Linked DNA regions of Streptosporangium sp. NBC_01755. Each later gene encodes a partner of the first gene's protein in a complex. Links are inferred from orthologs where the notes say so. Each region holds a gene or a part of one and is shown on either strand. Other genes may lie near its edges.

Region 1 (5,073 bases):
GCAGGCTGGTGATTCCCGCGATCATGAAGGAGAGGACCACGCCGGGTCCGGCCATGGTCGCCGCCTGGCGGCCGGCAAGGCTGAAGATGCCCGCACCGATCATGACGCCGATACCGAGGACGACGAGGTCGGCCCTGCGATAGGCCATGGGCAGTCCGTGGCGTGCGCCGGTCCACCGGTCTGTGGCATGGCTCGGAGGCATGCGGCGCACGATCGACGGGGGAGGACCTTCGGGCACGGCCTGGCCAATCGTGGTGGGTTAAATATCCTTATTGTCGGACTCGTTTCACGGTGCCGCAGGAGGGTTACGCGGGACAAGGGCTATCCGGTCACGTCGTGGACACCACAGTGTCACGCCCGGATTACCCGCCCGATCAGCTGCCGACCACCAGCCACGCCGTGCCGTACGCGCGCACGGAAAGGGTGATCAGCCGGGCGGTCATCCACAGCCCGAACGCCAGCCAGAGCATCACCAGGCCGCCGCCCCAGAGGTCCACCAGCAACGCGGCGGGCAGGTAGGCGATCGTCGTCAACACCCCCGCCCAGGCCAGGTAGCGCCGGTCGCCGGCGCCGATCAACACGCCGTCCAGCACGAACACCACTCCGGCGATCGGCTGCAGGACGGCGACCACCCAGAGCAGGTCGAGCAGTTCGGTGGCGACGACCGGACTCACGTCGAACAGAGCGGGTACGAACGGCCTGGCCACCACCACGGCGAGGCCGAGCAGCACGCCGGAGCCCGCTCCCCAGATCACCATCCTCCAGGTCGCCCCGCGGGTCCCCGCCACGTCGCCGGCGCCCAGGGCGCGACCGGTGATCGCCTGTCCGGCGATCGCGATCGCGTCCAGGGCGAACGCCATCAGGATCCAGATCCTGATGGCGACGGTGTAGGCCTCGATCTGGTCCGCGCCCATGCGGGTGGCCACCGTGGCGGATACGGCCAGCACCGTCTGCAGGCACGCCGTGCGGATGACCAGGGCGATCCCGGCCGCGCCCGCCGCCCGTACACCCGCCGGGTCCGGGCGGAACGGCGCGCGGTAACGGACGAAGATCAGGGCGAGATAGACGACGGCGGCGAGCGACTGGGCCAGCACCGTACCCCAGGCCGAGCCGGCGATCCCCCAGCCCAGTCCCAGGACGAACGCGACGTTGAGCACCGCGTTCAGCGCGAAGGATCCCACCGACACCAGCAGCGGAGTCACGGTGTCCTGCATGCCACGCAGCACGCCCGTGCCCGCGAGCACCACCAGCATGGCGGGAACGCCGAGCAGGCTGATCCGCAGGTAGGTCACCGCCTGCCGGGCGAGCTCCCCCTCGGCACCGATCAGGTGAACCAGCCAGGGTGCCAGGGGCCAGACGACCACGATGATCGCCAATCCCACCCCGGTGGCCAGCCAGAGGCCGTCCACCGCCTGTCGCAGTGCCCGCCCTGTCTGGCCCGCCCCGATCTGCCGGGCCACCGCCGCGGTCGTGCCATAGGCCAGGAACACGCACATCCCCACCAGGAAGCTCAGCACCGTGCTCGCCACCCCCAGGGCGCCGAGCGCGGGGGCGGGCAGGCGGCTGACGATGACGGTGTCCGTCAGCAGGAAGAGCGGTTCGGCCACCAGGGCACCGAACGAGGGCAGTGCCAGCCGCAGGATCTGCCTGTCGTGGTCGCGACCGGATGGGCCGGGTCGACGGGTAAGAGTCACAGCTCCATTTTGCCTCTTACCTCTCAGCGGATCTTCAGCGGGATGAACCGGTCGGGTCATACCATCTAAGGCGACTCCCGGCGTGTCGCCCCAACTTTCTTTTCTCCACAGGCAGTGGATTACGTTTCCCCTGGTCAGAAAGGTATCCACAGCTGTGGACAACAGTTATCCACAGGACTGTCCCCAGGCTGCCCACACCTCTGGGGAAGAAGTGCACAGCTTATCCACACCTCTGTCGACAGCCCGCGTTGCCAGTCGGGGCGCGGAGCCGCGAAACTGTCACACCGGTCGGCTAAAAATAGAGATAGCGTAACTGTGTTCGAAAGAGGGGGTGTGTGGTGAGCATCGCGGAGCCACCGGTCTTCGAGCCAGGTTTCGAGCGCACCCCGCCGAACAACATCGAGGCCGAGCAGTCCGTCCTGGGCGGCATGCTGCTGTCCAAGGACGCCATCGCCGACGTGGTCGAGATCCTGCGATCCGACGACTTCTACCGGCCCGCCCACCAGATCATCTACGACATCATCACCGACCTCTACGGCCGCGGTGACCCCGCCGACGCCGTCACCATCTTCGACGAGCTGCAGAAGCGAGGCGAGGTCGCCCGGGTCGGTGGCGGAGCCTACCTTCACACGCTGACCGCCGTCGTGCCGACCGCGGCCAACGCCGGTTACTACGCGAGGATCGTCCGGGAGCAGGCCATCCTCCGCCGCCTGATCGAGGCAGGCACCCGTATCGTCTCCTACGGCTACGGCGGGCAGGACGAGGAGGTAGACGACCTCGTCGACCGTGCCCAGGCGGAGATCTACAAGGTCACCGAGCGCCGCACCTCCGAGGACTACATCCCCCTGGCCGACATCATGCCGGGTGCCCTCGACGAGTTGGAGGCCATCGGCGGCCGAAGTGGTCAGATGGTCGGTGTCCCCACCGGTTTCCAGGACCTCGACTCCCTCACCAACGGCCTGCACCCCGGCCAGATGATCGTCGTGGCTGCCCGCCCGGCCATCGGCAAGTCGACTTTGGGGCTGGATTTCGCCAGATCCGCCGCTATCAAGCATGGCATGACGACCGTGGTGTTCTCGCTGGAAATGTCGCGTAACGAGATCACTATGCGCCTGCTGTCGGCCGAGGCGCGGGTGTCGCTGCAGGCCATGCGCTCGGGCACGATGACCGACGACGACTGGGCCAAGCTGGCCCGGCGGATGGGCGAGGTGGCCGAGGCGCCACTGTTCATCGACGACTCGCCCAACATGTCGATGATGGAGATCAGGGCCAAGTGCCGCCGTCTCAAGCAACGCAACGACCTGCGGTTCGTCATCATCGACTACCTGCAGTTGATGTCCTCGCCGAAGAAGACCGAGAGCCGCCAGAACGAGGTCTCGGAAATCTCCCGGGCCATCAAGCTCCTCGCCAAGGAGCTGGAGGTGCCGGTGATCGCGATCTCCCAGCTCAACCGCGGTCCCGAGCAGCGAACCGACAAAAGGCCCATGGTTAGCGACCTCCGCGAATCCGGAAGCATCGAGCAAGATGCCGACATGGTCATCCTGCTGCACCGGGAGGACGCCTACGAGCGCGAGTCGCCCAGGGCGGGCGAGGCCGACCTGATCGTGGCCAAGCACCGTAACGGCCCCACCGCCACGGTCACCGTGGCGTTCCAGGGCCACTACAGTCGCTTCGTCGACATGGCCCCCCACTAGTCGGCACCCTTCTGGCCGGCTAATTCGTCTCAAGCGCGTCTTCATAACCTGTGACCACGCTCGGTCACCACCGAAAGTGAGCCGGCGCCGAAAACCGTACAGTCCCCCGGCCGCTTGCCCTGCCCGGCCGTATGGCGTTCGGGATCCTGCTGCCCCGACAGGGGGATTCCTACTCGATCGGGTGATGTGGCGCGGTCTCGGGATCGCTAAGAATGGGGCCGACGCAGCCTACGGGCTTCGACCGGGAGGGAACCATGACATGAACCAGCAGCGGCCGGAACTTACGCGTGAGGAGTGGCATGAGTTCTTCGACAACATGACGCGCAACTACGAGGGCACCGAGGTGACGATCGAGGTGATGAGCAAGGAGTTCGGGGATCTGCTGGAGGCCGAGAAACTACCGCTGGCCTACCTGGAGTACGACGCCAAGGACGATCAGTTCTCGGCCGGGGTGGGGGGCCGTGACGGGCGCTATCCGGTGGTGCTGCGCCATACCGTCGACCACCCGCAGAGGATCCTGACCGACACCATGCAGCAGGGCACGATGCGAGTGTTCGACGTCTTCGACGCCGATGGGGGTCAGACGATCGTGACCCTCTACCTGACCTCGGTCTCCTCAGCGTAGCCACGCCCTCCCTACGCCCGGGAGACAACCGTTTCACCTTCTGCCCGTTTTCGGAGAACTACTCGCGGTGCCGGCAAGAAACCTGCGGGATCCGGCCGTCCGCGCCGACCCGTGCGATCGCGGCGTCGATCTCCGCCAGAGCCGCGTCCGTCGAGAGCGGTCGTCCGGCGAAGGTGGTGCTCGCCGCGGTGTGGGCGTGGTCGACGATGACGGCGACCACGTACGTCGAACTCCTCCCGGGGAGGGAGACGGAAAGAAGCCGTGGCTCGTCCCTGCCCCTCGCAAGGGACGAACCACGGCGGACTGTGCGGGCGTACGCGGATCAGGCCCCGGGCCGCTACTCCCAGCGGAACAACCACGCGGCCAGTCCACCTGTGGCCAGCACGGTCACCGCCATCACCAGCAGGTGCAGCGGCTGCGGCGCGTGCCCCGCCCACGCGGCGCGGAGTGCGTCGGCGAACGGGGCCATCGGCAGGAAGTCGCCGATCCGCCGCACCAGGTCCGGCATCAGTTCGCGGGGAATCCACATCCCGGCCATGAACAGCAGCGGGAACATCAGCAGCGAGCCGATGCCCGGCGCGGACTTCGCGCTGGGTGCCACGGCGGAGATCAGCAGCCCCAGGCCGAATATCGAAGCCGTGCCGAGCACGAACACCCCGGCGAAGACCAGCGGGCTTCTGGGCGGGATCGAGCCGAGAACGAGATAGCCGAGGCCGATGAGGAGGACCGTGGCGACGATCGCCACCGCGAGGTTGTTCACCACCTGGGCGACCAGCAGCCGGACCGGGCTGACCGGGGTGGTGGACAACCGGCGCAGCACGCCGCTCTCCCGGTAGCCCACCAGCGTTCCCGGCAGGACGGTCAGCGCCATGGTCACCACGGACAGGATCACCATCATGCTCGGGAGCTGAGTGTCGATCATCCGCTCCCCGCCCAGGTCGGGGGTCGCCTCTTGGAGGCCGGGGATGCTGCCCAGCACGAGCAGCAGCACCAGGGGCAGCAGCACCGCGAAGATCGGGCCGCCGGGGTCCCGAAGGAAGAGTTTGGCCTCTGTCGGGAT
Region 2 (5,063 bases), 2.2 Mb from region 1 along the record:
GTGGACCAGGGAAAGAAGTGCCAAGTACTGCGTCTACGACGATGACCTGCCGGTCTTCGAGTGGATCAGGGAGGGCGCGCCCGAGGGGCGGGTCAGCTTCGAAGCCCAGATCATGGACTGGGCCGACGACGTCGCCTACTCCGTGCACGACCTGGAAGACGCCCTGCACTCCGGCAACGTGGTGCTGGAGGCGATGCGCGACCCGGCGGAGCGCCGCGAGGTCTGCGCGACCACCCGCGAGTGGTACGCCCCCGACGTCGAGCCCGGCGAGCTGGAGGATCTCTTCGGACGCCTGATCACCCAGCCGCTCTGGCCCCGCCACTTCGACCGCTCGCTCACCGACCTCGCCGCGATCAAGGGGCTCACCAGCTCGCTGATCGGCCACTTCTGCAGGTCCGCCGAGGTGGCCACCCGCGAGGCGTACGGCCCGGCTGCCGGGCGCTACAGTGCCGACCTGATCGTGCCCAGAGCCACCCGGCTGGAGTGCGCGCTGCTGAAGGGGGTCACCGCCCACTACGTGATGGCCAGCGACGCGCACAACGCCAACCAGGCCAGGCAGCGCGAGCTGATCCACGATCTGGCCCACCAGATCATGCTGGGCGCCCCCGGCACCCTGGAACCGGCGTTCAGGCCCGCCTTCACCAGGGCCGAGAGGGACGCCGATCGACTACGCGTGGTCATCGACCAGATCGCCTCGCTCACCGACACCTCCGCGGTCGCCTGGCACCGACACCTGGCGGGTCGCTGACCTCCTGAGGGCGGTCGCCGTCGCGCTCAGCCACCGCCCAGCGTGACCTGCTCCGGCTCCGGCTCCGGCGGCTTCTCCGGCTTTTTGGAGGGCTTCTTCGTCGGCGCCGGCTTCGACGCGCAGAGGGTGACGCACCTGGGAGCCGCCCCGGTCCGTTTCATCACGGCCCGCATCTCGTCGGCCGGGGAGAACGTGGGGTTGCCCTTCGACCAGGCGTCCAGGTAGTTCCACGGCTTGACCATGCCCCGGCGGATCCACCACAGCGAGGGGTCGGTCTTCCAGGAGATCGCGAAATAGAGGTTGCTGGCCATGGAGCGGGCATTGCCCGAGTTGCCGATCTGGCCCAGGAGCCGGCCGGCGCTGACGCGCAGCCCCGGCCTGATCTCCGGGGCGACCTTGTCCAGGTGACCGCCCAGGTAGCGCACGCCGTCGTCGCCGATGATCGTGACGAAGCGCCCCTCACGGGCGGCACCGTGATCGGTGGAGGGCTTCCAGCGGTTCTTGACGTTGACCTCGTCGACCACGCCGTCCACCGGTGAGACGAAGGAACAGCCCTTGGCCGCCCAGATCGTGGTCTTGGGCAGCACCAGGAGCTTGCGCTGGTAGTCGACCGAGCAGTCCTTCACCGGGAAGACGTAGGTGTGTTCGGAAACCTTCGGCGGCGGAATCTGCACCGGGGGGTCGGGCTTGGGACGGTCGACCGCCGTCTGCGGGGCGGGAGTCGGCGTCGCCTCGGGCATGGTCGCGGTGACCGAGGCCGGCGCCCCGGCGGCGGCCTCGAAGCTCGGAGTCACCGTGCCGATGCCCGCCACCCCACCTGGCGACGCGCAGGCTCCGGTAACGAGCACCGCACCTGTCACAGCGGCCAATCGTGTCTTTTGCCCCGATCGCATGATCTCCACCCGCGTACATTATCGAAAATCCACCTTTACCTTTGTAACCGACGTCATGGTTGGTCACGACCTCTTTGGGAAAGTCATCGTTCCTCCTGTCCGTCCCGTCCCGGCGGCACCGCTCCCACGTGTCGGAAGGCGGACCGGGCCGACTGCTCCCACGTGTCGGAAGGCGGACCGGGCCGACTGCTCCGACCTGTCAGGGGGCCGGACTAGACTCGCGGCGTGGCAGGCCGGATCAGTGACGAGGACATCGCGCTCGTACGGGAGCGCTCACCGATCGCCGACATCGTGGGCGAGCACATCCAGCTTCGCAACGCGGGCGGCGGCAACCTGAAGGGGCTCTGCCCCTTTCATGAGGAGAAGAGCCCGTCGTTCAACGTGACCCCCACCCGGGGTTACTGGTACTGCTTCGGCTGCGCCGAGGGAGGTGACGTCATCACCTTCGTCCGGCGTCTGGAGCACCTGTCGTTCGGCGAGGCGGTCGAGCGGCTGGCCGTCCGGGCGGGCATCCAGCTCCGCTACGAGCAGGGCGGCTACGTCCCGGGGCGCGAGCAGGGCGAGCGCACCCGCCTGATCGAGGCCCATCGGGCGGCGGCCGAGTTCTACGTCTCGAAGCTGGCCGCGCCCGACGCCGCGATCGGGCGCAGGTTCCTGTCGGAGCGCGGGTTCGAGAGGGTCGACGCCGAGCGTTTCGGCGTCGGGTACGCCCCGGCCGAGTGGGAGGCGCTCTCGCGGCATCTGATGGCCAGGGGGTTCACCAGCGCGGAGCTGATCAAGGGAGGGCTGGCCAAGGAGGGGCGGCGCGGTCCGATCGACCGCTTCCGGGGACGGCTGGTCTGGCCTATTCGCGATATAACCGGTGATGTCATTGGTTTCGGCGCGCGGAAGTTGAATGACGCCGAAGACGGGCCGAAATACTTGAACACTCCAGAAAGCCCGCTCTATAAGAAGAGTGAGGTCCTCTACGGTGTGGACCTGGCCAAGCGTGAGATCTCCAAGCGCTCCCAGGCCGTGATCGTCGAAGGCTACACCGACGTGATGGCCTGTCACCTGTCGGGCGTGCCGACGGCGGTGGCCACCTGCGGCACCGCGTTCGGCGAGGAGCACATCAAGGTGCTCCGGCGGCTGCTGCTCGACCACACGGGCTCCCAGGGCGAGGTGGTCTTCACCTTCGACGGCGATTCCGCCGGGCAGAAGGCGGCGCTGCGCGCCTTCGCCGACGAGCAGAAGTTCGCCACCCAGACCTTCGTGGCGGTGCAGGCGGACGGGCTCGACCCGTGCGACCTGCGCATCAGGCATGGCGATGCGGCCGTACGCGACCTGATCGCCGGCAGGGAACCGCTGTTCGCCTTCGCCATTCGCAGCGTGATCTCCCGCTACGACGCGAGCACCAACGAGGGGCGGCTCGCCGGGCTCGACGCCGCGGCACCCATCGTGGCCCGGATCAAGGACCAGGGACTGCGCAAGCTGTACGCGGTGAGCCTGGACCGCTGGCTCGGTTTCAACGACGAGGGCTTCGTGCTGGACCGGATCATGGAGGTGTCCCTGCGGGCACAACCGGGTCCCCGCCAGAAGGCCAGGCCGAGGAAGATCGCCGACCTGACCGACCCCACGGTCAGGACCGAGGCCGAGATTCTCAAACTGGCGGTGCAACGTCCCGCGCTGCTCGGCCCGGAGTTCGACGTGATGGGCGGGGAGGCGTTCACCCTTCCCGAACATCTCGCCCTCTACAAGCTCATCGCCGACGCGGGCGGCACGGCGGCGGCCGGAGCCGGCGGGCGGGAATGGGTGGACCGGTTGCTGGGCGGCGTGAACGACTCCCTGCGGGGACTCCTGACGCGTTTCGCGGTCGAGGAGATCCGCGCCGACCTGACAAGTGAGGAACGGTACGCGGCGGGACTGCTGGTGGCACTTGAGTTGATCACCGTCACTCGGGTGCTCGATCAGCTCAAATCACGCATGGAGCGGACCAATCCCGTCGAGGCGCCGGAGGATTACAAGCGGTTGTACGCGGAATTGGTCGCGCTCGAGCAGCAGCGGCGCGTGCTGAGGGAACGCGCCGCCGCGAGCTGACCGCGTAATTGGCTTTAATATCCGCGAGGCGATTCCACCAAACCCGAATAAGGTCTCGATCCGATAATGATCGCGGCCTTACCTTCGGTGACAAAAATAGGTCTGCCATTTAGGGGACCCAATACAGCAGACTGTCTCCCGTGGGTGCATCGGTGCTGCCAAGTGGGCCGCCATCGGTAGACCAGGTGGCCGACCTCGTCACGAAGGGAAGAGAGCGCGGAAGCGTCACGGTCGATGACGTGGCCGCCGCTCTCGACAAGTCCGAGCTGCCGTCCGACGCGCTTGAGCGCGTCGTTCGCATGCTCGCCGAGCAGGGAGTGGAGGTCCTTGAGCCCCAGAGCGACGAGGAGCCCGCCCGGTCCGATGAGGAGGATGTCGGAAAAAGGGCTCCTACCAGCGATCTCGTCCGGATCTACCTGCGGGAGATCGGCCGTGTGCCCCTGCTCACGGCCGAGGAGGAGGTGGAGCTCGCCAAGTCCATCGAGGCGGGCCTGTTCGCCGAGGACAAGCTGACCAGCGTCGTCTCGCGTCTGGTCTTCCCGGAGTTCAAGGAGCTCGCCTGGCAGGGCACACGGGCCAAACAGCGGCTGATCGAGGCCAATCTGCGGCTGGTCGTGTCAATCGCCAAAAGATATGTGGGACGCGGGATGCTGTTCCTGGACCTCATCCAGGAGGGCAACCTCGGGCTCATCCGGGCGGTCGAGAAATTCGACTACACCAAGGGCTACAAGTTCTCCACATATGCCACCTGGTGGATTCGCCAGGCGATCACCAGGGCCATCGCGGACCAGGCGCGCACCATTCGGATTCCGGTGCACATGGTCGAGACGATCAACAAGCTGGTGCGCGTCCAGCGTCAGCTTCACCAGGACCTCGGCCGCGAGCCGGCGCCCGAGGAGATCGCCCTGGAGATGGACCTGCCGATCGACAGGGTGATCGAGATCCAGCGGATCGCCCAGGAGCCGGTCTCGCTCCAGTCGCCGATCGGTGAGGAGGACTCCGACCTCGGTGACTTCATCGAGGACGCGGACGCGGTGGTCCCGATGGAGGCGGCGGCCTTCATCATGTTGCAGGACCAGCTCGACGACATCCTCGCGACGCTCTCAGATCGTGAACAGCGCATCATCCAGCTGCGCTTCGGGCTCGCGGACGGCCACCCCCGGACGCTGGAGGAGGTCGGCAGGGAGTTCGGCGTGACGCGTGAACGCATCCGCCAGATCGAGTCGAAGACCCTCGCCAAGCTACGCCACCCGACGAGGGCGCAGATGCTTCGCGACTACCTCGACTGAGGAGCCACACGGCGCGGCCCCGGGAACCCAGGTTCCCGGGGCCGCGCCGTTTCGCGG

Evidence for each region.
Region 2: the proteins of dnaB (region 1) and dnaG are in contact, whole or in part, in a crystal structure (PDB 2R6A), measured with the Geobacillus stearothermophilus proteins. The link is inferred for Streptosporangium sp. NBC_01755 from one-to-one orthologs. Residues at the interface, in WP_033016901.1 of Geobacillus stearothermophilus: Ser13, Glu15, Ala16, Gln18, Glu91, Leu92, Asp94, Ala95, Val96, Pro97, Thr98, Ala99, Ala100, Asn101, Tyr104, Tyr105, Ile108; in WP_049624496.1 of Geobacillus stearothermophilus: Lys456, Leu457, Leu458, Pro459, Ala460, Asn463, Ala464, Leu467, Leu535, Leu536, Ile537, Ala538, Gln544, Glu545, Asp548, Tyr549, His552.

Annotation. Positions count from the first base shown.
Region 1 is NZ_CP109131.1:3,480,828-3,485,900, reverse strand. What follows is about bases 1,241-4,210. They hold dnaB (replicative DNA helicase), read left to right. Parts: upstream 1,241-2,032; coding sequence 2,033-3,388; downstream 3,389-4,210. Other genes in these bases: OG884_RS16230 (hypothetical protein), read right to left, coding at 4,072-4,210; OG884_RS16235 (DUF5335 family protein), read left to right, coding at 3,648-4,013; OG884_RS16245 (MATE family efflux transporter), read right to left, coding at 1,241-1,694. Also shown: OG884_RS16250 (amino acid permease), read right to left, coding at 1-202; more of OG884_RS16245, read right to left, coding at 375-1,240; more of OG884_RS16230, read right to left, coding at 4,211-4,233; OG884_RS16225 (ABC transporter permease), read right to left, coding at 4,351-5,073. UniProt on the Escherichia coli protein: The main replicative DNA helicase, it participates in initiation and elongation during chromosome replication. Travels ahead of the DNA replisome, separating dsDNA into templates for DNA synthesis.
Region 2 is NZ_CP109131.1:5,687,870-5,692,932, forward strand. What follows is about bases 1,332-4,291. They hold dnaG (DNA primase), read left to right. Parts: upstream 1,332-1,866; coding sequence 1,867-3,717; downstream 3,718-4,291. Other genes in these bases: OG884_RS27195 (M23 family metallopeptidase), read right to left, coding at 1,332-1,608; rpoD (RNA polymerase sigma factor RpoD), read left to right, coding at 3,870-4,291. In the rest of the region: OG884_RS27190 (deoxyguanosinetriphosphate triphosphohydrolase), read left to right, coding at 1-748; more of OG884_RS27195, read right to left, coding at 775-1,331; more of rpoD, read left to right, coding at 4,292-5,006. UniProt on the Escherichia coli protein: RNA polymerase that catalyzes the synthesis of short RNA molecules used as primers for DNA polymerase during DNA replication.